Regions from separate parts of the Streptococcus mitis genome, predicted to be linked through region 2. Evidence: riboswitches for the same ligand, from Rfam matches in the RefSeq annotation. Region 2 holds a riboswitch; the other holds the start of a gene.
What was found. Region 2 has a riboswitch for thiamine pyrophosphate ahead of M594_RS09810 (thiamine-binding protein). Riboswitches for the same ligand answer to the same signal wherever they lie in the genome.

Region 1 (8,315 bases), 560 kb from region 2:
CAAATGTTGAAAGCCCAATTGGAGAGTGTCTTTTCGGATATCAAGCCTCAGGCTGTAAAAACTGGGATGTTGGCAACTACCGAAATCATGGAAATCATCCAGCCCTATCTTAAAAAGCTGGACTGTCCCTACGTCCTTGACCCTGTTATGGTCGCTACGAGCGGAGACACCCTGATTGATACCAGTGCCAGAAGCTACCTAAAAACAAACCTGCTTCCACTTGCTACCATCATCACACCCAATCTTCCTGAGGCAGAAGAGATTGTTGGTTTTTCAATCCATGATCCCGAAGACATGGAGCGTGCTGGTCGCCTGATTTTAAAAGAATTTGGTCCTCAGTCTGTGGTCATCAAAGGTGGCCATCTCGAAGGCGGTGCCAAAGACTTCCTCTTTACCAAGGATGACCAATTTGTCTGGGAAAGCCCAAGAATTCAAACCTGTCACACCCATGGTACTGGATGTACCTTTGCTGCAGTGATTACTGCTGAACTAGCCAAGGGGAAAACCCTCTATCAAGCAGTCGATAAAGCCAAGGCCTTTATCACGAAAGCTATCCAAGACGCCCCTCAACTCGGTCATGGTTCTGGCCCAGTCAACCATACAAGCTTTAAAGATTAAAAAAACTCTCTAGTTCCCACTTTAAGGGAATTAGAGAGTTTTTATAGTCCTCGAAAATCTCTTCAAACTACGTCAGCTTTATCTACAACCTCAAAGCTGTGCTTTGAGCAACCTGTGACTAGCTTCCTAGTTTGCTCTGTGATTTTCATTTAGTATTAATTAGAAAATAATATCATCCAACTTTGTCAAAAAAGCTTGTGTTTTTGCCTCTATATCTTCTGCCTGCATCAAATCACGCACGACAGCTACACCAGCTATACCCGTGCCGATAAGTTGGTCAATATTCTCTGATGTCAAGCCGCCAATAGCAACTACTGGAATGGCAACCCTTTGGCAAATTGTCTTCAAGGTTGAAATCAGGGTGATAGGCGCATTTTCCTTGGTGGTTGTTGGGAAAATGGCTCCTGTCCCCAAGTAATTCGCCCCTCCTTCTTCTGCCTCGAGGGCTCTTTTTACTGTTTTAGCTGTGACCCCAAGGATTTTTTCAGGGCCCAAGACTTGTCTGGCAACCGAAACTGGTAGCTCATCGTCTCCGATATGCAGACCTGCAGCATCGACTGCAAGACAAACATCCAAACGATCATCGATTATCAAGGGTACCTGATAGGCTTCTGTTATTTCCTTGACTTGTTTTGCCAGTTGATAATATTGATTGGTAGTGAGATTTTTTTCTCGTAGTTGGATGATGGTAACCCCTGAACGGCAAGCCGTCTCAATCTTTTCAAGAAAACTTTCCAAGGAATCTTGGTAGCGATTGGTTACCAGATACAGTCTAAGTGCTTCTCTATTCATAAATATCTCCTTTGATGCCATCTAGCCAATTTTCATCTCTTTTTAGAAGAGAGAGCTGATTGAGAACTTGATAACGAAATTCTTCCAATCCCATTCCTTGTACAAATATTCTCTCGGCAGAGATATTGAGGTAAGAAACTGCTAGGCAAGAAGCTTCAAAGGCCGTTTTTCCTTGGCTGAGAAAAACGGCTGTCAAGGCTCCAACCAAATCTCCCGTCCCTGTTATCCAGTCTAATTCTGCACAGCCATTTCCCAATACAGCAACTTGATTTTCTGAAACGATGAGGTCCTTGAGGCCAGTGACTAAGAATGACATGCCAGGATAAAGCTGACACCAGTCTTTCAAGACTTGAAGTAAATCCTCAGTTTCTTGATCTTTAGCACTCGCATCGACCCCAACGCCGTGGTGTTTTAAGCCAACAAGACTTCGAATTTCCGACATGTTTCCTTTAAGGACCGTAGGTATATAGTCTAAAAGGTCTTTAACTAATCTCTTACGAATGGATGAAGCTGTTACGCCAACCGCATCTACTACCATTGGGAGACCAGCTTGAGCTGCATAAGAAGCTGCCATACGGATTGCTTTTTCCTTCTCAGCTGACAAATGCCCCAAATTGATGAAGAGTGCCTGGCTTTGCTTAGTAAAATCAAGAACCTCACGAGGGTCATCTGCCATGACAGGTTTGCATCCCAGAGCCAAAATCCCATTTGCTAGCATCTCACAAGAAATCTCATTGGTAATACAGTGAATGAGGGAACTAGAGCCTATAGGAAAAGGATTTGATAATTCCAGCATCAGTCTATCCTTTCAGCAAAGAAATATCCCTGCACTTTTTTAAAGAATTCCTGCTTGATTAAAAATCGAAAGGCAATAAAGGAAATCGCTGTACCAATCAAGGTTGCTCCGAAAAATCGAGGAGTGTAGATAAACCAGCTAAGCTTAGCGGCTGATCCTGTAAAGAGTACCATAACAGGATAGGAAACAATTGAACCAATAATACCTGTTCCCAAAATTTCTCCCAAGGCAGAAAAGTAAAATTTTCGACCATACTTATAAAAGAGACCTGCTAGAAGGGCTCCAAAAGTCGCTCCTGTGAGAGCTAAAGGCGGAATCCCTTGTGTCGTCATACGGATAAAGGCTGTGACTGTAGCCATAGCCAAAGCATAAACAGGTCCCATCATGATTCCTGCTAGAATATTGACTACACTGGACATCGGTGCCATTCCCTCAATCCGAAAGATAGGTGTAAGGACTACATCAAGGGCAATCATCATGGATAAAATAGTTAATTTGTGAACTTGTAATTGGTGCTTTCTCATGTTTCTATTCTTCTCCTGTTTCTAAAGACTGTAAATCACTCTTCCATGTCTGGTGTTGGTAGGCCATTTCCCAAAACTTAGCTTCCATATGAACACTGATGTGGAAGGCTTCTAGCATTTTTTTCTTGTCTGTCTCGTCACTTTCTCGATAGAGTTGATTGGCCAGAGCCTCTTCCTCTCTGATCTGCTGCTCCAACTCATCCGTAATATAAGTTTCAATCCATTGTTGGTAGAGAGGATTTGGTGATGGTTTAAGATTAAGGGATTTGCCTATATCATGGTATAACCAAGGACAAGGCAGCAAACTTGCAAAAGCGATGGCTTGATTTGCTTCTTCAAATTGCCGATAAATATGAGAGATATAATGATAGCAGGTTGGAGCGATTGGATGTTGCTCCATTTCCTGATCGCTGATTTCCAATTCCTTGAAAAATTGTTGGCGGATAAATAACTCACCCTCCACTAGACTCTGAGCATTTTGTTTCAAGAGTCTCTTCATCTCTTGGTTTGAAGTCTTTTCAGCCAAGAGATGATAGGCTTCTGAGAAGGCCTTAAGATAGTAAGCATCCTGAATCAAGTAGTAGCGGAAAATTGCAGGTTCTAAATTTCCCTCTTGCAACTGTAAAACAAAGGGGTGATGAAAGGACGCCTGCCAAGCTTCCTTGGATAATTCCATCGCAATATCTGTAAATTCCATAATAACTCCTTTATAAAAATAGACTGGTTTGAAGCAATAAAAAGAAAAGTAGGTAGATTAATTTTGTTTTTTTAGGAATATAAAAAGTCCGATAGCTATTCTCCACCTGTGCATGTTCGTCATATCCATGCGCCGACAGGGCTCTCAGGTAAAGATGGCGCCACCTAAAGACTGTCATCAGAACCTTGCTGTAAATCAAGGGAGACCAAAAATGCAGTTCTTGACCGCGTAATAAGCAAGCTTCCTTGAGGGACTTGATTTCTTGCTGAATAAGGGGGAAGGAATTGAATACCACAATCAAGGCATAGGCCCAAGAGCGTGATAACCCCTTTTGAGCCAAGTACAAGAGAAGCTCTTTTAGGGAAATAGAGGAAACAAAGACAAGGCCAATACAAACGGTCACAAAGGCCCTCGTTCCAAGCATGACTGCCTGCGAAGCATCTCCGTGTAACTGAACTGCCCAGTAGTTGGCCAAAGATGGCAAAATGGCAAGTAGAATCATCCAAGCCAACATCTTAAATCGACGGTAATAGAGCATAAAGAGAATACAAAATGCAACTACTGAGAGATTAAGAGCAATCGAAGGAATAAAAGATGTTTCCAAGGATAAAATCAGCAAGAAGAGACTGATAATCGGTGTCTGGGTTGCTACTTTGACCATACTATCTCACCTCCCTTTGAGCATTGCTACTCTGAGATGTGAGTGGTTTGGTAATTGTCACTTCTTTCACATGACTGAGTCCCTGACTAGTCATCTCAATCCAATAATCAACCACAGAGATCAAGGGATCTAAACGATGGCTAATGACCAGAAAACTTCTTCCTTGATTTCTCTCCTCCACAATCCACTGACAAAAATAATGGCAAGCTCTATCATCCAAACCTGCAAAAGGTTCATCTAGCAAGATCACAGAAGCCTTGCTAGTCAAGATGGTCAAGAGCTGAAGAATCTTTTGCTGGCCACCACTTAATTGATAGGGGCTCTTATCGAGTGCCTGCTCCAAATCAAAATATCGTAAAGCTTGGAAAATTCGCTGATTTCTTTCAGAATCAGGTCCATCTAATTGAAGTTCCTCTCGCAGACTGACTCGGATAAACTGCTTCTCAGCCTCCTGAACAACACCCGTCAAGTCACGATACAGGCTCTTTTTCTTTTTGAGAACCGAACCCTTCCAAGTAATGCACCCCTTATACTTTTGAAATTGAAGAATAGACCGAAAGAGGGTTGATTTCCCGACACCATTGTCACCCAGGATACAGGAAATCCCTTGGTAAAATGTAAAATCAGCAATCGAAAAGAGGGAGCGCTTATCCAGCTCACAAGTCGTTCGGTCCATATGGAATAGTTCTGGGCTAGAAGCAACTTCCTTTGAAACAGCCTGTGTCATCTCAGAGGTAGGGATTTGAAACACTTCCCTTAGTTGTCCATCTCTTAGCTCCACCATATAGTCGATATAGGCTTCATAATCAGATAAATCATGGTCGCACAGGATGACTGCCTTCCCATTAGAGGCTAACTCTTTTAGAATCTCCAATATCTCTATCCTACTCTTGCGGTCAATGGAAGCAAAAGGCTCATCCAAGAGATAGACCCTAGGATTCATAGCAAAGAGAACAGCCAAAGCAGCCTTTTGCTTTTCCCCACCTGATAAGTGATGAATTGGACGGTGCAAGATTTTCTCACAGCGACATTGTCGAACCACCTCTGCTATTTTAGAATCAATTTCCTGAACGGGATGCCCAATATTCTCCAAGGTAAAAATCAGCTCCTCAAACAAGTTCTCCATGGTAAATTGATGATTGGGATTTTGAAAGAGAATCCCAACTGTCTGGACACGTTCGACGATAGAAAGCTGACTGACCTCACTCCCATCTATCAAAACTTGACCGCTATAGGGAAGAGAACTGACTTGGGCGATCATTTGAAAGAGGCTAGATTTTCCTGAACCACTGCTTCCAACTAACAAGGTAAAGGCTTGCGCATGAAAAGTAAAATCAATCGGCTCAGAGAAGATTGGGGACTGAATCACTCGTAGTTCCAGCCCCATCTATGCCTTGCCCCCAGTTGCAAACTGATGATAAAGTTTGACAATGGCACGAACCAAGATAGTACAGAAGAAAAAGACAGAAATAAAGCGCACCACAAACAAGGAAAGCACAAAAGGAAGGGAGAAGGCGTAGTAACCTAACTTAATGTATTCATAGACAAAGCTAACAAGCGTAATCCCAATACTATTAGCAGTTAGAGAGAGCCAACTTTCATAGCGATTCTTGGTTACGATAAAACCAAGTTCACTTCCCAAACCTTGAACCAAGCCAGACAAAAGGGCACCTAGACCGAATTGGCTACCATAAAGAACTTCAGCAAGCGCAGCTAGCACTTCTCCAATCGTTGCACTTCCCACTCTTGGAACAAAGATTGCAGCAATGGGCGCAGCCATACACCAGAGACCAAAGAGGATTTCATTGGCAAAGGCCTGTAAACCAAGAGGTGCTAAAATCAGGGTGAGGATATCAAACAGATAGCCTGAACCCACAAAAACGCCACCAAAAAAGATAGACAAGAAAGCAAGTAAGATAACATCTTTTAATTGCCATTTTTTCAACATAAAAAACTCCTTTTTTTAAAGAAAAGTGGGGCATTCAAGGTGAGCTACCGAAAGGCTTAACGTCCAGCCTATCCTCTTTTGATAAACAAAAAAACTCCAATTACAATCAAGAATTAGAGTTTAGCTTACAAGATTAGACAGTTCTTTTCGACATACGAAAAAAACCTTTTCACATTTCCCTTCGCCAGTATTAACTGTATCAGGTTCAATGGGTATCATCTCAGCCTAAAGCACCCCAAATGTCTTTATTATTTAATTATATAAATATTATAACAAACGATTTTTTCTAGTTCAAGAAATTGAACTGGAAATACAGACTTGCACTCACAAAGACAGCAGATCTTTCTTTTGCAAAAGCCAAATGTCTTGTTTGATAGATTAGCCATTTGAGCTGAATCTGGACATAGCTTTTTAGAAAAAAGAAAATCCTACTCCCTCAGAATCCAAGGAAAAATTGATAGCTATTGTTCACTCATTTCCCGAACAGTTTTTTCTATATTTTTTGCATACGATATTGCTGAAATGATTGAAACACCGTCAACATTGGTCTTCATAATGTCTTTAATATGTTTCGTCTGTATCCCCCCAATTGCAACTAAGGGCATTTGTGGCAATAGTTTTCTCATCAATTTAAGACCTTCATAACCTATAGCACCACCAGCATCATCCTTTGACTGGGTATCAAATACAGGACCAACACCAACATAATCTACATATTCAACTTTTGATTGTTGAAATTCTTCCTCGTTTTTTATAGAAAGACCAATTATTTTATCTGGCATCAATTTTCTAATTTCATCAACACCAAGGTCATCCTGCCCTACATGTACGCCATCAGCGTCAATTTCCATCGCCAAATCAATATCATCATTAACAATAAACGGGACATTGTATTTTTTACAAAGATCCTGTAGTTCAATTGCTAATTCGACTTTTTCTATACCTTTCAGGGCTCCCTCACCTTTTTCACGGAATTGAAATAAGGTTATACCACCTTTTAAGGCTTCCTCAACGACCGTATATAGATCTTTTCCTTGGCAAGTAGTCGTTCCACAAATAAAATATAGTTTTAATAATTCCTTATGAAACATTTTACTTCACTCTTTGGAATTTCTTTACATCTTCATCTGTAATCTCGTATAAGGCATTTATAAATTCAACTTTAAATGTTCCAGGAAGATGCCCATTTGGACGTTTTTCTGCCATTTCTCCAGCTATATTGTAAACCAACATTGCTGTTTCTAATGATTTCAATTCTTGACCTTTTTCAAGTCCGATAAAGCTTGCTACTACAGCACCTAATAAGCATCCTGTCCCAATAACTTTTGGCATCATGGCACTACCATTATGAATCGTTACCACTTCTCCATTTACCGCAATAGCATCCACTTCACCTGTTACTACTATTGGAATATTGAACTTCTTATTTGCTGCTAGAGCAATTTCATCAATATTATCTACTCCCGCACTATCTACTCCTTTAGATGCCACATTTATCCCTACTAAAGAGGCAATCTCGCCAGCATTTCCCCTAATCGCTGCTAGTTTATAATTGTTGATTAGATCATCTGCTACTTTTTTTCTATATTCTCCTGCTCCACAGGCTACAGGATCTAAAACTGCTGGAACATTATATTTCTCTGCAATTTTCAGAGCAGCTTGGTATAATTTCCAATTTTCATCTGTCAATGTTCCTATGTTTATTAATAAACCTCCAGCATACTTTAACAAATCCTCTAAATCTGCTGGAAACTCACTCATAGCTGGTGATGCACCCAGTGCAACTAATCCATTTGCTGTGAAATTTTTTACAACATCATTGGTGATACAGATAACTAATGGTGCTTTTTCTTTTAATAATTTTAAACTTGTCATATTAAAATACTTCCTTTTTAATTTTAAACAATGTACTGATTTCAATTTATCTCTATCTTTAGTTAAGATTTTTTCATTTACATTGAATGATTTACCTCATTAAATTTGTAAATATCCTAAACCTTCTCTAAGCGTCATAACCAATATCAAAAAAGGCTAATTCTAAAGCAACTGCTTGATTCCAGCGTTCCTGAAGTTCTGTCAAATCTTCTCGATTTTTCCCAACACGATTGAGTTCGTCAACCAGAAATTGAACCCACTCTGCAAAGAAAGGACCTCTGTGGAGATTGATCCATTCCGAATGAATATAGGCTTCAGGTAGAGCCAAATCTTTAGAACCCCAGTCTAAATAGAGACCTTCTGCAATGACCAACATGACCAAAAGATGGACATAATCTGATGAA
Region 2 (22,983 bases):
CTGACTTCGTTGCGAAAAACGCTCAATTCGTTGAATTGGTAAATACTACAGCTAAAGTTATTGCTGAAGGAAAACCTTCTAATAATGAAGAAGCACTTGCTTTGACAATGCCTTCAGGTGAAACTCTTGAAGCTGCATACGTATCTGCAACAGCAACTATCGGAGAAAAAATCTCATTCCGTCGCTTTGCTTTACTTGAAAAAACAGATGCACAACACTTTGGAGCATACCAACACAATGGTGGACGTATCGGTGTTATCTCTGTTATTGAAGGTGGAGATGAAGCACTTGCTAAACAATTGTCAATGCACATCGCAGCGATGAAACCAACAGTTCTTTCTTATAAAGAATTGGATGATCAATTCGTTAAAGATGAGTTGGCACAATTGAACCACGTTATCGACCAAGACAACGAAAGCCGTGCAATGGTTAATAAACCAGCTCTTCCACACTTGAAGTATGGATCAAAATCTCAATTGACTGATGAAGTGATTGCTCAAGCTGAAGCTGACATCAAAGCTGAGTTGGCTGCAGAAGGTAAACCAGAAAAAATCTGGGACAAAATCATCCCAGGTAAAATGGATCGCTTCATGCTTGACAACACTAAAGTTGACCAAGCTTACACACTTCTTGCACAAGTATACATCATGGATGACAGCAAGACAGTTGAAGTATATCTTGAATCAGTTAACGCTTCAGTAGTTGAGTTCGCTCGCTTTGAAGTTGGTGAAGGTATCGAAAAAGCTGCAAATGACTTCGAAGCTGAAGTTGCAGCTACAATGGCAGCAGCCTTGAATAACTAATTATAGAAAGGAAGTAAATTTGCTTCCTTTTTTCTATGCAGTCGATCCCTATAGGGAGAGTTTCCTATTTTCAAGGTAAAAATAAAAAGCCCTATAATAAGGGCCAATTGTATTTAGGAGACTACACTTCAAATTCATAGAGTGCTGTAGAGAGATAACGTTCACCGTTATCTGGTGCTAGAGCAAGAACTTTTTTACCTGTACCTAATTTCTTGGCAACCTCGATGGCTCCGTAGATAGCTGCAGCTGAAGAAATCCCTACAAGGAATCCTTCTTTTCCACCAATTTCACGGCCGAGTGCTAGTGCATCGTCTGACGTTACACGAACGATACCATCATAAGCCTTTGTATCCAGTGTATCAGGAATAAATCCAGCTGAGATACCTTGAATTTTGTGAGGGCCAGGTTTTTCACCAGACAGAATAGCAGATTCGTCTGCTTCTACTGCAAAAACTTGAATACTTGAATTTGCTGTTTTGAGTGCATGAGAAACACCAGAAATTGTTCCACCAGTACCAACTCCAGCAACAAAGGCATCTAATCCATCTTTACCGAAAGCAGCCAGTATCTCAGCTCCTGTTGTTCTTTCATGTACTTCTGGATTAGCTGGATTGTCAAATTGTAGTGGTAGGAAACCATCACGTTCAGCAGCGATTTCTTGAGCCTCAGCAATAGCACCTTTCATTCCTTCGCTACCAGGAGTTAGGACGAGTTCAGCGCCATAAGCTTGGATAATCTTACGTCGTTCTACACTCATAGTTTCAGGCATAACGATGACAACTTTATATCCTTTAGCAGCACCTACCCATGAAAGTCCAATACCAGTGTTTCCACTTGTTGCTTCAACAATAGTAGAACCAGGTTTCAGAATCCCCTCTTGTTCAGCTTTTTCAATCATGCTAAGAGCAATACGGTCTTTTACAGACGAACCAGGGTTGAATGCTTCAAGCTTTACGTAAACGTCCGCAGCACCTTCTGGAACAATGTTGTTGAGTTTAACAATCGGTGTTTGTCCGATTAATTCAGTAATGTTGTTATAAATAGACATATGGATACCTCTTTGTATAAGATATTTCTAGTATAACGCTATCTATACCATTTGTAAAATATAGAAATCCTATCGAAGCGATAGGATTTTTTTATATCATAGGTCTAAGCCGTTAATTTTTAAGCGATTGTAGTAGGCTAATTCTAGTAAATATGTATAAAGTGGAACGATATCCGTTTTCTTAGGAAATTCAAATTTATGAGAACTAAAATGTTCATTATGTGCTTTTAGAAAGATATTTTCTAAATAAGTAATAGTAATTTCACTATCATCTATACCTGCTCCTGCAGTTTCCATTTCAACGTTAACAATATTCATCAAAAAAATTGATTTAATGGACATCTTACGACCAGTAGCGCCTTGTTTATCTGTAAAGATAATACGGATATTTGTAAATATAATTGAGTCACGAATCAGTTTATATCCACTTTGAATTTCTTCATTTTCTAGTAGATATTGTCCATATTCTTTGATAAGAGTTTCTTTGTTTTGCTCGCTAAAGTTACCAGCCAGTCCCTGAATGAATTTTCCAAATGCCATTTTTTTCTCCTTTATTTACACTAAGTTTACAGGAACTTCAACTTCACGTAAACCTTGATCAGTTAAAGTAACTTTTCCATTAAAAAATTCCACAAGTGAAGCTTTAATATTATCTTTTTCTTCTTTATCAACATAAATCATCGTATCGACTTGATCTGTAAAGTTTGTCTCAAGTTCCATGAGATCATGTTCCTTAAGGAAGTTACTGTACTCTTGGTACTGAGCATAAGACATTTGAATAGCAATGCCAGCTTGTTCCTTTATTTCAATGATGCCAATTTTCTTGACAGCTAAGGCAACACTGCCGGCGTAAGCACGAATCAATCCTCCAGCGCCTAGCTTAATGCCTCCAAAGTAGCGTGTCACTACTACACAGACATTAGTAAGATTGTGATTTTCTAGTACCCCAAGCATGGGAACGCCAGCAGTACCACTGGGTTCACCATCATCACTTGTCCGTTTAATTTCACTACGTTCCCCAATGATAAAGGCTGAGCAGTTATGCGTAGCTTTGTAGTGTTCTTTTTTGATGGCAGTAATAAAGTCCCGAGCCTCTTCTTCGCTATAAACACGCTTGGCATGACAGATAAAGCGTGATTTTTTAATTTCTTCTTGGACTTGACCGTCCTCTTTAATTGTTCTAAATTCCATGATTTAATTGTACTAAAAAATTATCTAAAGCGCTAGGTTTTTACGAATAAAGAAGTATGAAAGTAAATCCAAATTATCTCGGTCGTTTGTTTACTGAGAATGAATTAACAGAAGAGGAACGTCAGTTGGCGGAGAAACTTCCAGCTATGAGAAAGGAGAAGGGGAAATTGTTCTGCCAACGTTGTAATAGTGCTATTCTAGAAGAATGGTATTTACCCATAGGTGCTTACTATTGTCGGGAGTGCTTAATTATGAAGCGAGTTAGGAGTGATCAATCTTTATACTATTTCCCACAGGAGGATTTTCCGAAGCAAGATGTTCTTAAATGGCGTGGTCAATTAACCCCTTTTCAAGAGAAGGTGTCAGAGGGACTGATTCAAGCGGTAGACAAGCAAGAACCAACGTTAGTTCATGCGGTTACAGGAGCTGGAAAGACAGAAATGATTTATCAAGTAGTGGCCAAAGTGATTGATGAAGGTGGTGCAGTATGTTTGGCCAGTCCTCGCATAGATGTTTGTTTGGAGCTATACAAGCGCCTGCAACAGGATTTTTCTTGCGAGATAGCCCTCCTACATGGAGAATCAGATCCGTATTTTCGAACACCATTAGTTGTTGCGACGACCCATCAGTTATTGAAGTTTTATCAAGCTTTTGATTTGCTGATAGTGGATGAAGTAGATGCTTTTCCTTATGTTGACAATCCAACGCTTTACTACGCTGTCAAGAATAGTGTAAAGGAGAATGGCTTGAGAATTTTTTTAACAGCGACTTCGACCGATGAGTTAGATAGGAAGGTTCGCATAGGAGAACTAAAACGATTGAGCTTGCCAAGACGATTTCATGGAAATCCGTTGATTATTCCTAAACCTGTCTGGTTATCGGATTTTAATCACTTTTTAGAGAAAAATCGGTTGTCACCAAAGTTAAAGTCCTATATTGAGAAGCAGAGAAAGACAGCTTATCCGTTACTTATTTTTGCTTCAGAAATTAAGAAAGGGGAGCAGATAAAAGAAATTTTACAGGAGCAATTTCCAAATGAGAAAATTGGCTTTGTATCTTCTGTAACAGAAGATAGATTAGAGCAGGTACAAGCTTTTCGAGATGGAGAACTGACAATACTTATCAGTACGACAATATTGGAGCGTGGAGTTACCTTCCCTTGTGTGGATGTTTTCGTAGTAGAGGCCAATCATCGCCTGTTTACCAAGTCTAGCTTGATTCAGATTGGTGGACGAGTTGGGCGAAGCATGGATAAACCGACAGGAGATTTGCTTTTCTTCCATGATGGGTTAAATGCTTCAATCAAGAAGGCAATTATGGAAATTCAGCAGATGAACAAGGAGGCTGGCTTATGAAGTGTTTGTTATGTGGGCAGACTATGAAGGCTGTTTTAACTTTTAGTAGTCTCTTACTTCTGAGGAATGGTGTCTCCTGTCTTTGTTTAGATTGTGATTCTACTTTTGAGAAAATTGGAGAAGAGTACTGTCCAAACTGTATGAAAACAGGGTTGTCAACAAAGTGTCAAGATTGTCAATTTTGGTGTCAAGAAGGAATTGAGGTCAGTCATAGAGGGATTTTTACTTACAATCAAGCTATGAAGGATTTTTTCAGTCGGTATAAGTTTGATGGAGACTTCCTTTTAAGAAAAGTTTTTGCTTCATTTTTAAGTGAGGAGTTGAAAAAGTACAAAGAGTATCAATTTGTCGTAATTCCCCTAAGTCCTGAAAGATTACTTGAGAGGGGATTTAACCAGGTTGAAGGTTTAGTTGAAGCAGCAGGGTTCTCTTTTCAAGACTTACTAGAGAAGAGAGAAGAGCGGGCCAGTTCTTCTAAAAATCGTTCAGAACGCTTGGGGACAGAACTTCCTTTCTTTATTAAAAGGGGAGTCACTATTCCTAAAAAAATCCTACTTATAGATGACATTTACACTACTGGAACAACTATAAATCGTGTGAAGAAACTGTTGGAAGAGGCTGGTACTGAAGATGTAAAAACATTTTCCCTTGTAAGATGAGGAAAAAATTTGCAAAACTAAAATGAAAGCGTTATAATGAAATCAGAAAAACAAAAATGTTTAGAAAGAAGGTACTCATATGATTAAATATAGTATCCGTGGTGAAAACCTAGAAGTAACAGAAGCAATTCGTGATTATGTAGTTTCTAAACTCGAAAAGATCGAAAAGTATTTTCAAGCTGAACAAGAGTTGGATGCTCGAGTTAACTTGAAGGTGTATCGTGAAAAAACGGCTAAAGTGGAGGTAACGATTCCGCTTGGCTCAATTACTCTTCGTGCAGAAGATGTGTCTCAAGATATGTATGGTTCAATTGACCTTGTAACCGATAAAATTGAACGTCAGATTCGTAAAAATAAAACAAAAATCGAGCGTAAAAATAAAAACAAGGTAGCAACTAGTCAATTATTTACAGATGCTTTGGTGGAAGATACAAATGTTGTCCAATCTAGAGTTGTTCGTTCAAAACAAATTGATTTAAAACCAATGGATTTGGAAGAAGCTATTCTACAGATGGATTTGTTGGGACATGATTTCTTTATCTATGTAGATGTTGAAGATCAGACAACCAATGTGATTTATCGTCGTGAGGATGGCGAGATTGGCTTGTTAGAAGTTAAAGAATCTTAATTTCAATATGTGTAAAGGAAGGTTTACTGAATTGTAAACCTCCTTTTTCTTATAATTGATAGAATTACTGATTATACTTTTAAAAAGTCGCTTTTTGGTGGTTATTATGGTATAATGGGTGCCAAGAGGTTTGGAATGAAAAAATTTTATGTAAGTCCTATTTTCCCCTTAATATTAGGAATAGTGGCGTTCGGAGTGCTATCTGTGCAACTTGTTTTTGTAACGAATACACTGGTAACGCTATTTCTTTTGCTACTTATTTTGGGTTCATATATTTTACTATTCATCCATCAGAGAGACTACTACTCAAAGAGTGAAGTAGAACAAATCCAGTATGTAAACCACCAAGCTGAAGATAGTTTGACAACCTTGTTAGAACAGATGCCTGTCGGAGTTATTAAACTAGACTTATCGTCAGGTGAAGTTGAATGGTTCAATCCTTACGCTGAATTGATTTTGACTAATGAAGAGGGAGAGGTTGATATAGCCTTAATTCAGACTATTATCAAGGCTTCTGTGGGGAATCCAGGTTCTTATGCCACCTTGGGTGAGACCCGCTATTCGGTTCATATGGACAAGGCATCTGGAGTTCTTTACTTTTTTGATGTGTCTGGAGAATACGAAGCGACTGTCGAGTTAGTAACGAGTCGGCCTGTGATTGGTGTCGTTTCTGTTGACAACTACGATGACTTAGAAGATGAAACATCGGAGTCTGATATCAGTCATATCAATAGTTTTGTAGCAAATTTTGTTTCAGAATTTGCTGGGAAGCATGCCATGTTCTCTCGTCGAGTGAGTATGGACCGTTTTTATTTATTTACGGACTACACGGTGCTTGAGGGATTGATGAATGATAAATTTTCTGTTATCGATGCTTTCAGAGAAGAGTCGAAACAGAGACAGTTGCCTTTGACCTTAAGTATGGGATTTTCTTATGGTGATGGAAATCATGATGAGATAGGGAAAGTTGCTTTGCTCAACTTGAACTTGGCTGAAGTACGTGGTGGCGACCAAGTGGTTGTCAAGGAAAACGATGAAACGAAAAATCCAGTTTATTTTGGTGGTGGATCTGCTGCCTCAATCAAACGTACACGGACTCGTACGCGTGCTATGATGACGGCTATTTCAGATAAGATTCGTAGTGTGGATCAGGTTTTTGTAGTTGGTCACAAAAATCTAGATATGGATGCTTTGGGTTCTGCTGTAGGTATGCAGTTGTTTGCCAGCAATGTGACTCAAAATAGCTATGCTATTTATGACGAAGAACAAATGTCGCCGGATATTGAACGAGCTGTTTCATTCTTAGAAAAAGAAGGAGTTACAAAGTTGTTGTCTGTTAAGGACGCAATGGGGATGGTGACCAATCGTTCTTTGTTGATTCTTGTTGACCATTCAAAGACAGCTTTAACTTTATCAAAAGAATTTTATGATTTGTTTACTCAAACCATCGTCATCGACCACCACAGAAGGGATCAGGATTTTCCAGATAATGCGGTTATTACTTATATCGAAAGTGGTGCAAGTAGTGCCAGTGAGTTGGTAACGGAATTGATTCAGTTCCAGAATTCTAAGAAAAATCGTTTGAGTCGTATGCAGGCCAGTGTTTTGATGGCTGGTATGATGTTGGATACTAAAAATTTCACCTCACGAGTGACTAGTCGGACATTTGATGTTGCTAGCTATCTCAGAACGAGAGGAAGTGATAGTATTGCTATCCAAGAAATCGCTGCGACAGATTTTGAAGAATATCGTGAGGTCAATGAACTGATTTTACAGGGGCGTAAATTAGGTTCAGATGTATTGATAGCAGAGGCTACGGACTCGAAATGCTATGATACAGTTGTTATTAGTAAGGCAGCAGATGCCCTATTAGCTATGTCAGGTATTGAAGCGAGTTTTGTTCTTGCGAAAAATACACAAGGCTTTATATCCATCTCAGCTCGGAGTCGTAGTAAGCTGAATGTACAACGGATTATGGAAGAGTTAGGCGGTGGAGGCCATTTCAATTTGGCAGCAGCTCAAATTAAAGATTTAACCTTGTCAGAAGCAGGTGAAAAACTGACAGAAATTGTATTAAATGAAATAAAGGAAAAGGAGAAAGAAGAATGAAAGTAATCTTTTTAGCAGATGTTAAAGGAAAAGGAAAAAAAGGCGAAATTAAGGAAGTACCAACAGGGTATGCGCAAAACTTTCTTATCAAAAAGAATCTAGCCAAAGAAGCAACTGCTCAAGCGGTAGGTGAGCTTCGTGGTAAACAAAAATCTGAAGAAAAAGCTCATGCTGAGATGATTGCAGAAGCGAAAGCAATTAAAGCCCAACTTGAAGCAGAAGAAACTGTTGTAGAATTTGTTGAAAAAGTTGGTCCAGATGGTCGTACCTTTGGTTCCATTACCAATAAGAAAATTGCAGAAGAATTGCAAAAGCAATTTGGAATTAAGATTGATAAACGTCATATTCAAGTACAAGCTCCGATTCGAGCAGTTGGTTTGATTGATGTACCAGTGAAAATCTATCAAGATATCACAAGTGTGATCAATCTTCGTGTGAAAGAAGGGTAAATTTACACTTTCTTGACAAGATTGTAAAAGGAAGGGAAGTCTGATGGCAGAAGTAGAAGAGTTACGAGTACAACCTCAAGATATCTTGGCTGAGCAATCTGTTTTAGGGGCTATCTTTATTGACGAGAGTAAGCTTGTTTTTGTGCGAGAATACATTGAGTCTCGGGACTTTTTTAAGTATGCCCATCGTTTGATTTTCCAAGCCATGGTTGACTTATCAGATCGTGGCGATGCTATAGATGCAACAACGGTTCGTACTATTCTTGATAATCAAGGGGATTTACAGAATATTGGTGGCTTGTCTTACCTGGTTGAGATTGTCAATTCTGTGCCAACTTCTGCTAATGCGGAGTATTATGCTAAGATTGTTGCAGAGAAGGCCATGCTACGTCGATTAATCTCCAAGTTGACAGAGTCTGTCAATCAAGCTTACGAGGCTTCGCAACCAGCTGATGAAATCATTGCTCAGGCAGAAAAAGGGCTGATTGATGTCAGTGAAAATGCAAATCGAAGTGGATTTAAGAATATTCGAGATGTGTTGAACGTCAACTTTGGAAATTTGGAAGCTCGCTCGCAACAAACGACCGATATTACTGGTATTGCGACAGGCTATCGTGATTTGGATCATATGACGACTGGACTTCATGAGGAGGAGTTGATTATTCTAGCAGCTCGTCCGGCGGTTGGTAAGACAGCTTTTGCCTTGAATATTGCTCAGAATATTGGGACTAAGTTGGACAAAACGGTTGCTATCTTTTCGCTCGAAATGGGTGCGGAAAGTCTAGTGGATCGTATGCTTGCGGCAGAAGGGTTGGTGGAGTCGCATTCTATCCGTACGGGTCAACTGACTGATGAAGAGTGGCAAAAGTATACCATTGCTCAGGGTAATCTAGCTAACGCCAGTATCTATATCGATGATACGCCAGGGATTCGGATCACGGAAATTCGCTCTCGCTCACGTAAACTGGCTCAAGAAACAGGCAATCTAGGCTTGATTTTGATCGACTACCTACAGCTTATCACAGGGACTGGTCGTGAGAACCGCCAACAAGAAGTTTCTGAAATTTCTCGTCAGTTGAAAATCCTAGCCAAGGAATTAAAAGTTCCAGTCATTGCTCTGAGTCAGTTATCTCGTGGAGTGGAACAGCGTCAGGATAAGAGACCAGTCTTGTCTGATATTCGTGAATCTGGGTCTATTGAGCAGGACGCTGATATCGTAGCCTTTCTTTATCGCGAAGATTACTATGAGCGTGGTGGTGAAGAAGAGGAAGGTATACCAAATAATAAGGTAGAAGTTATTATCGAGAAAAACCGTAGTGGAGCTCGTGGAACGGTGGAATTAATTTTCCAAAAAGAATACAATAAATTTTCAAGTATCTCAAAAAGGGAGGCATAAGATGTCAGATGCATTTACAGATGTAGCCAAGATGAAAAAAATCAAAGAAGAAATCAAGGCACATGAGGGACAAGTCGTAGAAATGACTTTGGAGAATGGTCGTAAACGCCAAAAAAATAGATTGGGTAAGTTAATTGAGGTTTATCCATCCCTATTTATCGTTGAATTTGGAAATGTTGAAGGAGATAAACAAGCTAATGTTTTCGTTGAATCCTTTACTTATTCAGATATCCTTACAGAAAAGAATTTGATTCATTATCTTGACTAAAGTGAGAAATTTTCTCACTTTTTCTTTTTTCTCCGAATAGTTTAAGTGAAGGCAATCTTCGACTTATATTATTTTCAAGGAGGAAGAATGAAAGTTTTACCATTCAAAGTAACAGAGACAAGGTTTTCTTTTAGAAAATCAGTTAAAAAGGTTGTTCCTTTTTTAGTAGTAGGATTGATGCTAGCAGCGGGTGATAGTGTATATGCCTATTCCGGAGGAAATAGATCAATTGCACGTGGGGATGATTATCCTGCTTATTATAAAAATGGGAGCCAGGAGATTGATAAGTGGCGGATGTATTCTCGTCAGTGTACTTCCTTTGCAGCCTTTCGTTTGAGTAATGTCAATGGTTTTGAGATTCCGGCAGCTTATGGAAATGCGAATGAATGGGGCTATCGTGCTCGTCGTGAAGGATATCGTGTAGACAATACACCAGCTATTGGCTCTATTGCTTGGTCTACTGCAGGAACTTATGGTCATGTTGCTTGGGTGTCAAATGTAATAGGAGATGAGATTGAGATTGAAGAATACAACTATGGAATAAGGGAATCTTACAATAAGCGTGTCGTGAAAGCCAATACCATGACTGGCTTTATTCATTTTAAAGATTTAGCTGGAGGCAGTGCAGGGAATAGTCAAACTTCAGTTTCCACAGGAGGAACACATTCTTTCAAGGCTAAGGCTGCTATCAAAAATCAGCCTCTAGTTAGCGCTACTACGATTGATTACTATTATGCTGGAGATAATGTTCATTATGATCAAGTTCTTGAAAAAGACGGATACAAGTGGTTGAGTTATACGGCTTATAATGGAAGCCGTCGTTATGTACAATTGGAGGCTGTGAATACAAATCCTCTTGATTCTCACGTTCTAAATGATTCTCGTATCTCTTCCACAGGAGGAACACATTTTTTTAAGGCTAAATCTGCTATCAAGACTCAGCCCCTAGCTAGCTCAACTACAATTGATTATTATTACTCTGGAGAGAACGTTCATTATGATCAGATTCTCGAAAAAGATGGATACAAATGGTTGAGTTATACTGCTTATAACGGAAGTCGTCGCTATGTTCAGTTGGAAGAAGTTTCGCACTCGGATGTTCACCAACCAGGAAATATCTCTAACAACAATACGGATAGTAGTTTGGCTATAAATTGGAAGAAAGTGAATGGTAGTTGGTATCATTTTAAATCCAATGGTTCTAAATCAACGGGATGGCTAAAAGATGGTTCTAACTGGTATTATTTGAAATCGTCAGGCGAAATGCAGACAGGCTGGTTACAGGAGAAAGGATTTTGGTATTATCTAGATGACTCAGGGGCAATGAAAACGGGCTGGTATCAAGTCTCTGGTAAGTGGTATTATTCTTACTCTTCAGGTGAGCTAGCTGTTAATACTATAGTGGACGGTTATACTGTAAATCATAACGGTGAATGGGTTTAATTTTAAGTAATTGAATCTGAACAGGAGAGAAATCTCCTGTTTTTTTTGTTTAAACTAGAGTTTTTATGAAGAGTTAAGATATCTGAATTGGATTCGAAACTATAATTTACTATAGAAAATGAAAGTGATGAAAAGAAAGAAAAAAGAAAGCTAGTAAAACATGCGTTACTTTCTTGAAGTTTTTTATAGCCTTGAAATACAACATATTAATAATAAAGTATATACAATATAACATATCTCTTGATTTCACTCAAAAAAAGGTTTATAATGTACATAAATATGATTCTCAAAAAGAGGTACACAAGATGAACAAAAAGAAAATGATTTTAACCAGTTTGGCTAGTGTGGCTGTTTTAGGTGCTACATTTGTTGCATCTCAACCGTCAGTTGTGAAAGCTGATGACAAACCTACAGCTGCTCAACCTACTGGAGAAACTAAGCCTACACCTGCGGCTGAAACACCAAAAACTGAGGTTGAAAAAGCCAAGGAAGCTGAAAAAGAAGCTAACGCTAAAGTTGATGAAGCTCAATCTAAAGTAGATAGAACAACTACTACAGCAACTGATGCAGCTACTAAACTTGAAACAGAGAAAAAAGAATCTGCTGAGGCTGATGCTGCAAAAACTAAAGCTGAAGAAGCTAAGAAAACAGCTGACGATGAATTAGCTAAAGCAAAAGAAGAAGCTGCTAAAGCTGACTCTAAAGCAAAAGAAGAAGCCGCAAAAGAAGAAGCTGCGGCAAAAGAAGAAGCCGAAGCTAAAGAAGCTTTAACTGAAGCTTTGAAACAAATTCCTGATAACGAATTGCTTGACAAAAAAGCAAAAGAAGAATTATTAAAGGCTGTTGAGTCTGGTGAATTAAATGCTTCTGATATTCTTGCTGAGTTAGCAGATGATGCTGAAAAAGCACAAGATACTAATCCAACAATTAAAACAGAAACTCCTGTATCTAAGGACAAGCTTCCTGAAGAGGTGCAAGCGGGAATTGAAGAAGGTGAAGCAGCGGATGCTGCTCGTCCTGAATCAGAAAAATTGCAAGATAAAGCTGATGATTTAACTGAAACAATTGAAAACTTAACGGATGATGCTGAGAAATTAAAAGCCGATGCTGAAAAGAAAGCTGAAACACTCAAAAAACAGGAAGATACTTTAAAAGAAGCAAAAGAAGCTCTTAAATCTGCTAAAGATAATGGCTTTGCTGAAGATATCACAGCACCGTTAGAAAAAGCTGTAAATGCGATTGAAAAAGAACGCGATACTGCCAAATCTGAATTTGACGAAGCTGATGAAAAAGTTCAAGATGCTACAGCTGAAATTCAAGATTTAACTGAAAAACGTGATAATCTTCTTGAAGAAGTAAAAAAAGCAGAAGCAAAAGAAGCTGCAGAACCAGCTAAACCAGCTGAAGAAACTCCAGAGGAAGAAGCTGAACCAACCGAAGCTGAAAAAGCTGCTAAAGCTAAAGCAGAGGCTGATGCTAAAGTTGCTGAATTAGAGAAGAAAGCTGCTGAAGAAGCTAAAAAAGTAGAAGAAGCTACAGCTAAAGCTAAAAAAGAAGCTGTTGATGTAACTGCTGCTGAGACTGCAAAAGCAGAAGCAGACAAAGCTAAAGCTGATGCAGAAGCTGAATTAGCTAAGGCTAAAGAAGAAGCAGCTAAAGCAAAATCTAAAGTTGAAGAAGAAGTTAAAAAAGAAGAAGACGCTAAAAAAGAAGAAGCAGCTAACTTAGAAGCTTTGAAAGGTGCTTTAGAGCAACTTGAAAAAAAAGCTGAAGATAAAGTCAACAAGGATGCTAGCATCAAGCCAGAAGATAAAGCGAAAGCTATCGAAGAAGCAAAAGCTGAAATCGGTAAAGAAGCTTTATTAAAAGCGATTGAAGATGGAGTTCTTACAGCTACTCAAGCTATAGATGAATTCCTCAACGATGCCAACACAAAAGATAAAGCTCCTGAAGCTTATAAAACTAAAGAATTAACTGCTGACGAAACTAAAAAAATTGAAGAAGCAGCTAAAAAAGAAGCTTCTAAACCAATTGTCAAAAAACTTACAGACATTGCTGATGATTTAGCTGAAAAAATTGAAAAATTAACTAAAGAAGCTGAGGAAGATAAGGCTGACGCTGCTGAAAAAGCTAAGGTAGTAGAAGAGAAAAATGCTACATTAGAGAAACAAAAAGAAACTTTAGAAAAAGCTAAAACTGCTCTTGAAACTGCTAAGAAATACAATGCGGATCAAACTATCCAAGATGGATTGCAAGATGCTGTAACTAAACTAGAAGTTTCAGTTGCTTCTGCTAAAGCAGCAGCTGATGAAGCTAAGGCCAATTTCGACGAAGTGAACGAAGCAGTTCAAGAGGATGACGATGCAATTGCCAAACTAACTGAGAATTACAACGCAACTTTAGGTTACATCGAAAACTTAAAAGAGGTTCCTAAGGGTGAAGAATCGAAAGACTTTAGTGGTGGTGTAAGTCCTAGTGATGCACCTTCTGATGATGCTAAACAACCTGACCAAGTTCCAAGTGCTCCTAACGCTCCTGAATTCAACGGTGGTGTGAATCCTAGTGACTCTCCTGCTGGGGATAATGGCTCTGATTTCAATGGTGGGGTAAATGATGCAACACCTCCTACTGTAGCTGATGCTCCTGAATATAGTGGAGGAGTTAATGCGGCTGATGCTCCTGTAGCTGAGGTAGCCCCTGAATTCACTGGAACTCTTGCAACCAATACACCTGTGAATGAAAATGGAGAAGCATTATTGCCTCCTGTAGCTGCGGTAGCTCAAGAATTCACTGGAACTCTTGCAACCAATACACCTGTGAATGAAAATGGAGAAGCATTATTGCCTCCTGTAGCTGAGGTAGCTTCAGAATTCAACAGTGGAGTTAATAGTTTAGAAGCAGCTGTTAATGAAGTTCCAGAATATAAAGGTGGTGCTAATTTTGTCTTAGCAGCTGTTAACGAAGTTCCAGAATATACAGGGCCTTTATCTACAAATGGTGAAGACGCTACAGTGAATAATGTTCCAGCGTATGCAGAGACAGGTGCCCCAGCGATTAGCGGAGTTCCAGCGTATGCAGAAACAGGCGGACCAGCAATTACTGAAGTCCCAGCGTATGCAGAGACAGGCGCCCCAGCAATTACTGAAGTCCCAGCGTATGCAGAGACAGGCGCCCCAGCAATTACTGAAGTCCCAGCGTATGCAGAGACAGGCGCCCCAGCAATTAACGAAGTTCCAGCGTATGCAGAAGTAGGCGCCCCAGCGATTACTGAAGTTCCAGAATATACTCTTACAACAGCAGGTACTAACAAGGATAATACTTATCAAGCACCAGCAGCAAAAGCAGAAGATAAAAAAGAACTTCCAAATACTGGTGGTAAAGATAATGTTGCAGTTGCATCATTAGGATTCCTTGGATTGTTCCTCGGTGCCCTTCCATTTGTGAAACGTAAGAACTAATTTATTTTCGTAGCTTGAAAGAGAGGGAATACCTTCCTTCTCTTTTTAATATTATCTTAGTTTCTATCAGGGAACTCTTCCCAATGGTATTTTTTGGTGCTTTCCTTTATAATGGGTGTATGGATAAGAAAAAATTATTATTGATTGATGGGTCTTCTGTTGCTTTTCGAGCGTTTTTTGCGCTCTATCAGCAGTTGGACCGTTTTAAGAATGCGGCTGGCTTGCATACCAATGCGATTTATGGCTTTCAGTTGATGTTGAGCCATTTGTTGGAGCGGGTTGAACCTAGTCATATTTTGGTGGCTTTTGATGCGGGAAAGACGACCTTCCGTACAGAGATGTATGCGGACTATAAGGGTGGTCGTGCTAAGACTCCTGATGAGTTTCGTGAGCAATTTCCCTTCATTCGTGAGTTGCTGGATCATATGGGGATTCGTCACTATGAGTTGGCTCAGTATGAGGCGGATGACATTATTGGGACGCTGGATAAGCTAGCAGAGCAGGATGGTTTTGATATTACCATTGTCAGTGGGGACAAGGATTTGATTCAACTGACGGATGAGCATACGGTGGTTGAGATTTCCAAGAAAGGTGTGGCTGAGTTTGAGGCCTTTACGCCAGAATATCTTATGGAAAAGATGGGCATTACACCGACTCAGTTTATCGATCTCAAGGCGCTCATGGGTGATAAGTCGGATAATATCCCTGGGGTGACCAAAATCGGTGAAAAGACAGGTATCAAGCTCTTGCTGGAGCATGGTTCGCTTGAGGGGATTTATGAAAACATCGATGGGATGAAGGCTTCTAAGATGAAGGAAAATCTCATCAATGATAAGGAACAGGCCTTTTTGTCTAAAACACTGGCGACCATTGATACCAAGGCACCGATTGAGATTGGTTTAGAGGATTTGGTCTATAGTGGTCCAGATGTTGAAAATCTTGGGAAATTCTACGATGAGATGGGATTCAAACAGTTCAAGCAGGCTTTAAATGTGTCGTCAGCTGATGTGGCTGAGAGTTTGGATTTTACTATTGTTGACCAAGTCACTCAAGATATGCTGAGTGAAGAGTCTATCTTCCATTTTGAGCTTTTTGGAGAGAATTACCATACGGATGATTTGGTTGGATTTGCCTGGTCTTGTGGCGATAAGCTCTATGCTACAGACAAGCTTGAGCTTTTGCAAGACCCGATTTTCAAGAATTTTTTAGAAAAAACACCTCTGAGAGTTTATGACTTCAAGAAAGCCAAAGTTCTCTTGCATCGTTTTGGTGTGGATTTGCAGGCGCCTGCTTTTGACAGTCGCTTGGCTAAATACCTCCTTTCGACTGTGGAGGACAATGAAATTGCGACCATCGCGAGTCTTTACGGTCAGACTTACTTGGTTGATGATGAAACTTTCTACGGTAAGGGTGTCAAGAAGGCCATTCCTGAACGTGAGAAATTCTTGGAGCACTTGGCTCGTAAGCTTGCTGTTTTGTTTGAGACTGCGCCTATTTTGCTTGAAAAACTCAGTGAAAATGGGCAATTAGAGCTTCTTTATGATATGGAACAACCTCTAGCTTTTGTCCTTGCCAAGATGGAAATTGCTGGGATTACGGTCAAGAAAGAGACCTTACTTGAGATGCAGGCTGAAAATGAGCTTGTCATTGAAAAACTGACTCAGGAGATTTACGAACTGGCTGGTGAGGAGTTTAATATCAACTCGCCTAAGCAGTTGGGCGTGCTTCTCTTTGAAAAATTGGGACTTCCTCTAGAATACACTAAGAAAACTAAGACAGGTTATTCGACAGCGGTGGATGTCTTGGAGCGCCTGGCTCCTATTGCTCCGATTGTTAAGAAAATCCTGGATTACCGTCAAATTGCTAAGATTCAATCGACTTATGTAATTGGATTGCAGGACTGGATTTTGGCTGATGGCAAGATTCATACTCGCTATGTGCAGGATTTGACCCAGACTGGACGTCTGTCTAGTGTGGATCCAAACTTGCAAAATATTCCTGTGCGTTTGGAGCAGGGCCGTCTCATTCGTAAGGCTTTTGTGCCTGAGTGGGAGGATAGTGTCCTTCTCAGCTCGGACTATTCACAGATTGAATTGCGTGTTTTGGCACATATCTCTAAAGACGAGCACTTGATTAAGGCCTTCCAAGAGGGAGCGGACATCCATACTTCGACAGCCATGCGGGTCTTTGGCATTGAGCGTCCTGAGGATGTGACTGCAAACGACCGTCGCAATGCCAAGGCTGTCAACTTTGGAGTGGTTTACGGGATTTCAGACTTTGGCTTGTCTAATAATTTGGGCATTAGCCGTAAGGAGGCCAAAGCCTATATTGATACCTACTTTGAACGATTCCCAGGTATTAAAAACTACATGGATGAAGTGGTGCGTGAGGCGCGTGATAAGGGCTATGTGGAGACCCTCTTTAAACGTCGTCGTGAGTTGCCAGATATCAATTCGCGCAACTTCAATATTCGTGGTTTTGCAGAGCGGACTGCTATCAACTCTCCTATTCAGGGATCGGCGGCAGATATTCTCAAGATTGCTATGATTCAGCTGGATAAAGCCTTGGTTGCAGGTGGTTATCAGACCAAGATGCTGTTACAAGTGCACGATGAAATCGTCCTTGAAGTTCCTAAATCTGAATTGGCAGAGATGAAAAAATTGGTCAAACAAACCATGGAAGAAGCCATTCAACTCAGTGTTCCCCTCATCGCAGATGAAAATGAAGGTGCAACCTGGTACGAGGCTAAATAAAAAGTTATGTAGAGTTTGAAGCACTTGTTTTCAAACTCTTTTTCATGTTTTTCTGTAAGCAGTTTCCTTGACATTTTTTTGGTTTTGCGCTATCATATGTCCATATAATATATGGGAGTCTGTGTACAGTCTGAGAGGAAGCGTTAAGCTTCGACCGCACCTGATCTGGGTAATGCCAGCGTAGGGAACGATACTTAGTCTAATCTTGACCTTTTCCATATATGGCAAAGGTTTTTCTTTTTATCAAAGGAAAACGAGAAGAGGAGGTTCTTATGAAAGCAAGCATCGCCTTGCAAATTTTACCCCTATCACAGGGGATTGATCGGATTGCTGTTATCGATCAAGTCATTGCTTATCTGCAAGCTCAAGAGGTGACTATGGTGGTGACACCATTTGAAACGGTCTTGGAAGGGGAGTTTGATGAACTCATGCGCATTCTAAAAGAAGCGCTGGAAGTGGCAGGGCAGGAGGCAGATAATGTCTTTTCTAATGTCAAAATAAATGTAGGAGAGATTTTAAGTATTGATGAGAAACTTGAAAAGTATACTGAGACGACACATTAGTCTATTGGGCTTTCTAGGAGTCTTGTCAATCTGGCAGTTAGCAGGTTTTCTTAAACTTCTCCCCAAGTTTATCCTGCCGACACCTCTTGAAATCCTCCAGTCTTTTGTGCGTGATAGAGAATTTCTCTGGCACCATAGCTGGGCGACCTTGAGAGTGGCTTTGCTAGGTCTAATTTTGGGAGTCTTGATTGCCTGTCTCATGGCTGTGCTCATGGATAGTTTGACTTGGCTCAATGACCTGATTTACCCTATGATGGTGGTCGTTCAGACCATTCCGACTATTGCCATAGCTCCTATCTTGGTCTTGTGGCTCGGTTATGGGATTTTGCCCAAGATTGTCTTGATTATCTTGACGACAACCTTTCCTATCATCGTCAGCATCTTGGACGGTTTTAGGCACTGTGACAAGGATATGCTGACCTTGTTTAGTCTGATGCGAGCCAAACCTTGGCAAATTCTTTGGCATTTTAAAATCCCAGTCAGTTTGCCTTACTTTTATGCAGGTCTGAGGGTCAGTGTCTCCTACGCTTTTATCACAACAGTAGTATCTGAGTGGTTGGGAGGCTTTGAAGGACTAGGTGTCTACATGATTCAGTCCAAGAAATTGTTTCAGTATGATACCATGTTCGCTATTATTATTCTGGTATCGATTATCAGCCTTCTTGGTATGAAATTGGTCGATGTCAGCGAGAAATATGTTATTAAATGGAAACGTTCGTAGAATTAGAATGTTTCGGAAAAAGAAAAGAGGAAATCAAAATGAAAAAAACATGGAAAGTGTTTTTAACTGTTTTAACAGCTCTTGTAGCTGTTGTGCTTGTGGCCTGTGGTCAAGGAACTGCTTCCAAGGACAACAAAGAAGCAGAACTTAAGAAGATTGACTTTATCCTAGACTGGACACCAAATACCAACCACACAGGGCTTTATGTGGCTAAGGAAAAAGGCTACTTCAAGGAAGCTGGGGTGGATGTTGATTTGAAATTGCCACCAGAAGAAAGTTCTTCTGACTTGGTTATTAACGGTAAGGCACCATTTGCAGTCTATTTCCAAGACTATATGGCTAAAAAATTGGAAAAAGGGGCAGGAATTACTGCCGTTGCAGCTATCGTAGAACACAATACATCAGGAATCATCTCTCGTAAATCTGACAATGTAGCTAGTCCAAAAGACTTGGTTGGTAAGAAATACGGAACTTGGAATGACCCAACTGAACTTGCTATGTTGAAAACCTTGGTAGAATCACAAGGTGGGGACTTTGAGAAGGTTGAAAAAGTACCAAATAACGACTCAAACTCAATTACACCGATTGCCAATGGAGTATTTGATACTGCATGGATCTACTACGGATGGGATGGTATCCTTGCCAAATCTCAAGGTGTAGATGCTAACTTTATGTACTTGAAAGACTACGTTAAAGAATTTGACTATTACTCACCAGTCATCATTGCTAACAACGACTACCTCAAAGACAACAAAGAAGAAGCACGTAAAGTCATCCAAGCTATCAAAAAAGGATACCAATATGCTATGGAGCATCCAGAGGAAGCAGCTGATATCCTCATCAAAAATGCACCTGAACTCAAGGAAAAACGTGACTTTGTCATCGAATCTCAAAAATACTTGTCAAAAGAATACGCAAGCGACAAGGAAAAATGGGGGCAATTTGATGCAGCTCGCTGGAATGCCTTCTACAAATGGGATAAAGAAAATGGTATCCTTAAAGAAGACTTGACAGACAAAGGCTTCACCAACGAATTTGTGAAATAATGACAGAAATAAGACTAGAACACGTCAGTTATGCCTACGGACAAGATAGGATTTTAGAGGATATCAATCTGAAAGTGACTTCAGGTGAAGTGGTTTCTATCCTAGGCCCAAGTGGTGTTGGTAAGACTACGCTTTTCAACTTAATTGCGGGGATTTTAGAAGTTCAGTCAGGGAGAATTGTCCTTGATGGTGAAGAAAATCCCAAGGGGCGCGTGAGTTATATGTTACAAAAGGATCTGCTCTTGGAGCACAAGACGGTGCTTGGTAATATCATTCTGCCCCTCTTGATTCAAAAGGTGGATAAGGCAGAAGCTATTGCTCGCGCAGATGAAATTCTTGCGACCTTCCAGTTGACAGCTGTAAGAGATAAATACCCTCATGAACTCAGTGGTGGGATGCGCCAGCGTGTAGCCTTACTCCGGACTTACCTTTTCGGGCACAAGCTCTTTCTCTTAGATGAGGCCTTTAGCGCCTTGGATGAGATAACCAAGATGGAACTCCATGCTTGGTATCTGGAGATTCACAAGCAGTTGCAATTGACGACCCTGATTATTACGCATAGTATTGAGGAGGCCCTCAATCTCAGCGACCGTATCTATATCTTGAAAAATCGCCCTGGGCAGATTGTTTCAGAAATTAAACTAGATTGGTCTGAAGATGAGGACAAGGAAGTTCAAAAAATTGCCTACAAACGTCAAATCTTGGCAGAATTAGGCTTAGATAAGTAGAAAAATAGGGAGTTGGTGAAGATTATCCTTTACCAGCGCCCTTTTTCTTTTAAAAATGAGAAAATTTCGGTATAATAGTCAAAGATAGTCAAGGTTTAAAGAGAGAGGTGGGTTTGTAATGAGATTTAAAAATACATCGGATCATATTGAGGCCTACATCAAGGCGATTTTAGATCAATCTGGAATTGTGGAGTTGCAACGGAGTCAGTTGGCAGATACTTTTCAGGTTGTTCCCAGTCAGATTAACTATGTGATCAAGACACGCTTTACGGAAAGTAGGGGCTACTTGGTTGAAAGTAAGCGTGGTGGCGGAGGCTATATTCGTATAGGACGGATTGAGTTTTCTAGTCATCATGAAATGCTCAAGGAGCTGCTTTACTCAATTGGTGAGCGGATCAGTCAAGAAATTTATGAGGATATTCTACAGCTTTTGGTTGAGCAGGAATTGATGAGCAAGCAGGAGATGAATTTGCTGGTAGCAGTAGCTTTGGATCGCGTTCTAGGAGAAGAAGCACCAGTCCTTCGAGCAAACATGCTACGACAGGTCATACAAGAGGTAGATAGAAAAGGGAAGTAAGATGAACTATTCAAAAGCGTTGAATGAATGTATCGAAAGTGCCTACATGGTTGCTGGCCATTTTGGAGCTCGTTATCTAGAGTCTTGGCATTTGTTGATTGCCATGTCCAATCACAGTTATAGTGTGGCAGGGGCGACTTTAAATGATTATCCATATGAGATGGACCGTTTAGAAGAGGTGGCTTTGGAACTGACTGAAACAGACTATAGCCAGGATGAAACTTTTACGGAATTGCCGTTTTCCCATCGTTTGCAGGTTCTTTTTGACGAAGCAGAGTATGTAGCGTCAGTGGTCCATGCTAAGGTGCTAGGGACAGAGCACCTCCTTTATGCGATTTTGCATGATGGCAATGCCTTGGCGACTCGTATCTTGGAGAGGGCTGGTTTTTCTTATGAAGACAAGAAAGATCAGGTCAAGATTGCTGCCCTTCGTCGAAATTTAGAAGAACGTGCAGGTTGGACTCGTGAAGACCTCAAGGCTTTACGTCAACGTCATCGTACAGTAGCTGACAAGCAAAATTCTATGGCCAATATGATGGGCATGCCGCAGACTCCGAGCGGTGGTCTCGAGGACTATACGCATGATTTGACAGAGCAAGCGCGTTCTGGCAAGTTAGAACCAGTCATCGGTCGGGACAAGGAAATCTCGCGTATGATTCAAATATTGAGTCGGAAGACAAAGAATAATCCTGTCTTGGTTGGAGATGCTGGTGTCGGGAAAACTGCTCTGGCGCTTGGTCTTGCCCAGCGAATTGCTAGTGGGGATGTACCTGTGGAAATGGCTAAGATGCGCGTGTTAGAGCTGGATTTGATGAATGTCGTTGCAGGGACACGTTTCCGTGGTGACTTTGAAGAACGCATGAACAATATCATCAAGGATATTGAGGAAGATGGGCAAGTCATCCTCTTTATCGATGAACTTCATACCATCATGGGTTCTGGGAGTGGAATTGATTCGACTCTGGATGCGGCCAATATCTTGAAACCAGCCTTGGCGCGTGGAACTTTGAGAACGGTTGGTGCGACCACTCAGGAAGAATACCAAAAACACATCGAAAAAGATGCGGCCCTTTCTCGTCGATTCGCCAAAGTGACGATCGAAGAGCCAAGTGTGGCCGACAGTATGGTCATTTTGCAAGGTTTGAAGGTGACTTATGAGAAACATCACCGTGTGCAAATCACAGATGAAGCGGTTGAAACAGCTGTCAAGATGGCCCATCGTTACTTGACTAGCCGTCACTTGCCAGATTCTGCTATTGACCTCTTAGATGAAGCAGCAGCAACAGTGCAAAATAAGGCTAAGCATGTAACAGCAGATGATTCTGGCTTAAGTCCAGCTGACAAGGCCTTGATGGATGGCAAGTGGAAACAGGCAGCCCAGCTAATCGCAAAAGAAGAGGAAGTGCCTGTCTATAAAGACTTGGTGACAGAGTCTGATATTTTGACTACCTTGAGTCGCTTGTCAGGTATTCCAGTCCAAAAACTGACCCAGACTGATGCTAAAAAATATCTGAATCTGGAAGCTGAATTGCACAAACGTGTCATCGGTCAAGATCAAGCAGTTTCAAGCATTAGCCGTGCCATTCGCCGCAACCAGTCAGGGATTCGCAGTCACAAGCGTCCGATTGGTTCCTTTATGTTCCTAGGGCCTACAGGTGTCGGTAAGACCGAATTGGCCAAGGCTCTGGCAGAAGTTCTTTTTGACGACGAATCAGCTCTTATCCGCTTTGATATGAGTGAGTATATGGAGAAATTCGCAGCCAGCCGTCTCAACGGAGCTCCTCCGGG

Region 1: it holds a riboswitch for thiamine pyrophosphate, as region 2 does, so the genes downstream of both, M594_RS07290 (ECF transporter S component) here and M594_RS09810 (thiamine-binding protein) in region 2, are expected to answer to the same signal.

Annotation. Positions count from the first base shown of each region.
Region 1 is NZ_CP047883.1:1,481,481-1,489,795, forward strand. It holds gene thiD (bifunctional hydroxymethylpyrimidine kinase/phosphomethylpyrimidine kinase) at 1-618, shown strand, start outside; gene thiE (thiamine phosphate synthase) at 778-1,410, opposite strand; gene M594_RS07265 (hydroxyethylthiazole kinase) at 1,403-2,206, opposite strand; gene thiW (energy coupling factor transporter S component ThiW) at 2,206-2,730, opposite strand; gene tenA (thiaminase II) at 2,735-3,427, opposite strand; gene M594_RS07280 (energy-coupling factor transporter transmembrane component T) at 3,438-4,088, opposite strand; gene M594_RS07285 (ATP-binding cassette domain-containing protein) at 4,090-5,475, opposite strand; gene M594_RS07290 (ECF transporter S component) at 5,476-6,036, opposite strand; TPP riboswitch at 6,196-6,284, opposite strand; gene thiE (thiamine phosphate synthase) at 6,498-7,127, opposite strand; gene thiM (hydroxyethylthiazole kinase) at 7,129-7,911, opposite strand; gene M594_RS07305 (TenA family protein) at 8,039-8,315, opposite strand, start outside.
Region 2 is NZ_CP047883.1:2,035,859-2,058,841, reverse strand. It holds gene tsf (translation elongation factor Ts) at 1-803, shown strand, start outside; gene cysK (cysteine synthase A) at 925-1,851, opposite strand; gene M594_RS09870 (PH domain-containing protein) at 1,948-2,391, opposite strand; gene M594_RS09865 (YigZ family protein) at 2,407-3,042, opposite strand; gene M594_RS09860 (DEAD/DEAH box helicase) at 3,099-4,397, shown strand; gene M594_RS09855 (ComF family protein) at 4,394-5,056, shown strand; gene hpf (ribosome hibernation-promoting factor, HPF/YfiA family) at 5,136-5,684, shown strand; gene M594_RS09845 (DHH family phosphoesterase) at 5,820-7,793, shown strand; gene rplI (50S ribosomal protein L9) at 7,790-8,242, shown strand; gene dnaB (replicative DNA helicase) at 8,286-9,638, shown strand; gene M594_RS09830 (Veg family protein) at 9,640-9,906, shown strand; gene cbpD (choline binding-anchored murein hydrolase CbpD) at 9,994-11,349, shown strand; gene M594_RS09820 (SIALI-17 repeat-containing surface protein) at 11,655-14,807, shown strand; gene polA (DNA polymerase I) at 14,927-17,560, shown strand; TPP riboswitch at 17,662-17,764, shown strand; gene M594_RS09810 (thiamine-binding protein) at 17,833-18,123, shown strand; gene M594_RS09805 (ABC transporter permease) at 18,086-18,844, shown strand; gene M594_RS09800 (ABC transporter substrate-binding protein) at 18,883-19,890, shown strand; gene M594_RS09795 (ABC transporter ATP-binding protein) at 19,890-20,618, shown strand; gene M594_RS09790 (CtsR family transcriptional regulator) at 20,737-21,195, shown strand; gene M594_RS09785 (ATP-dependent Clp protease ATP-binding subunit) at 21,197-22,983, shown strand, end outside.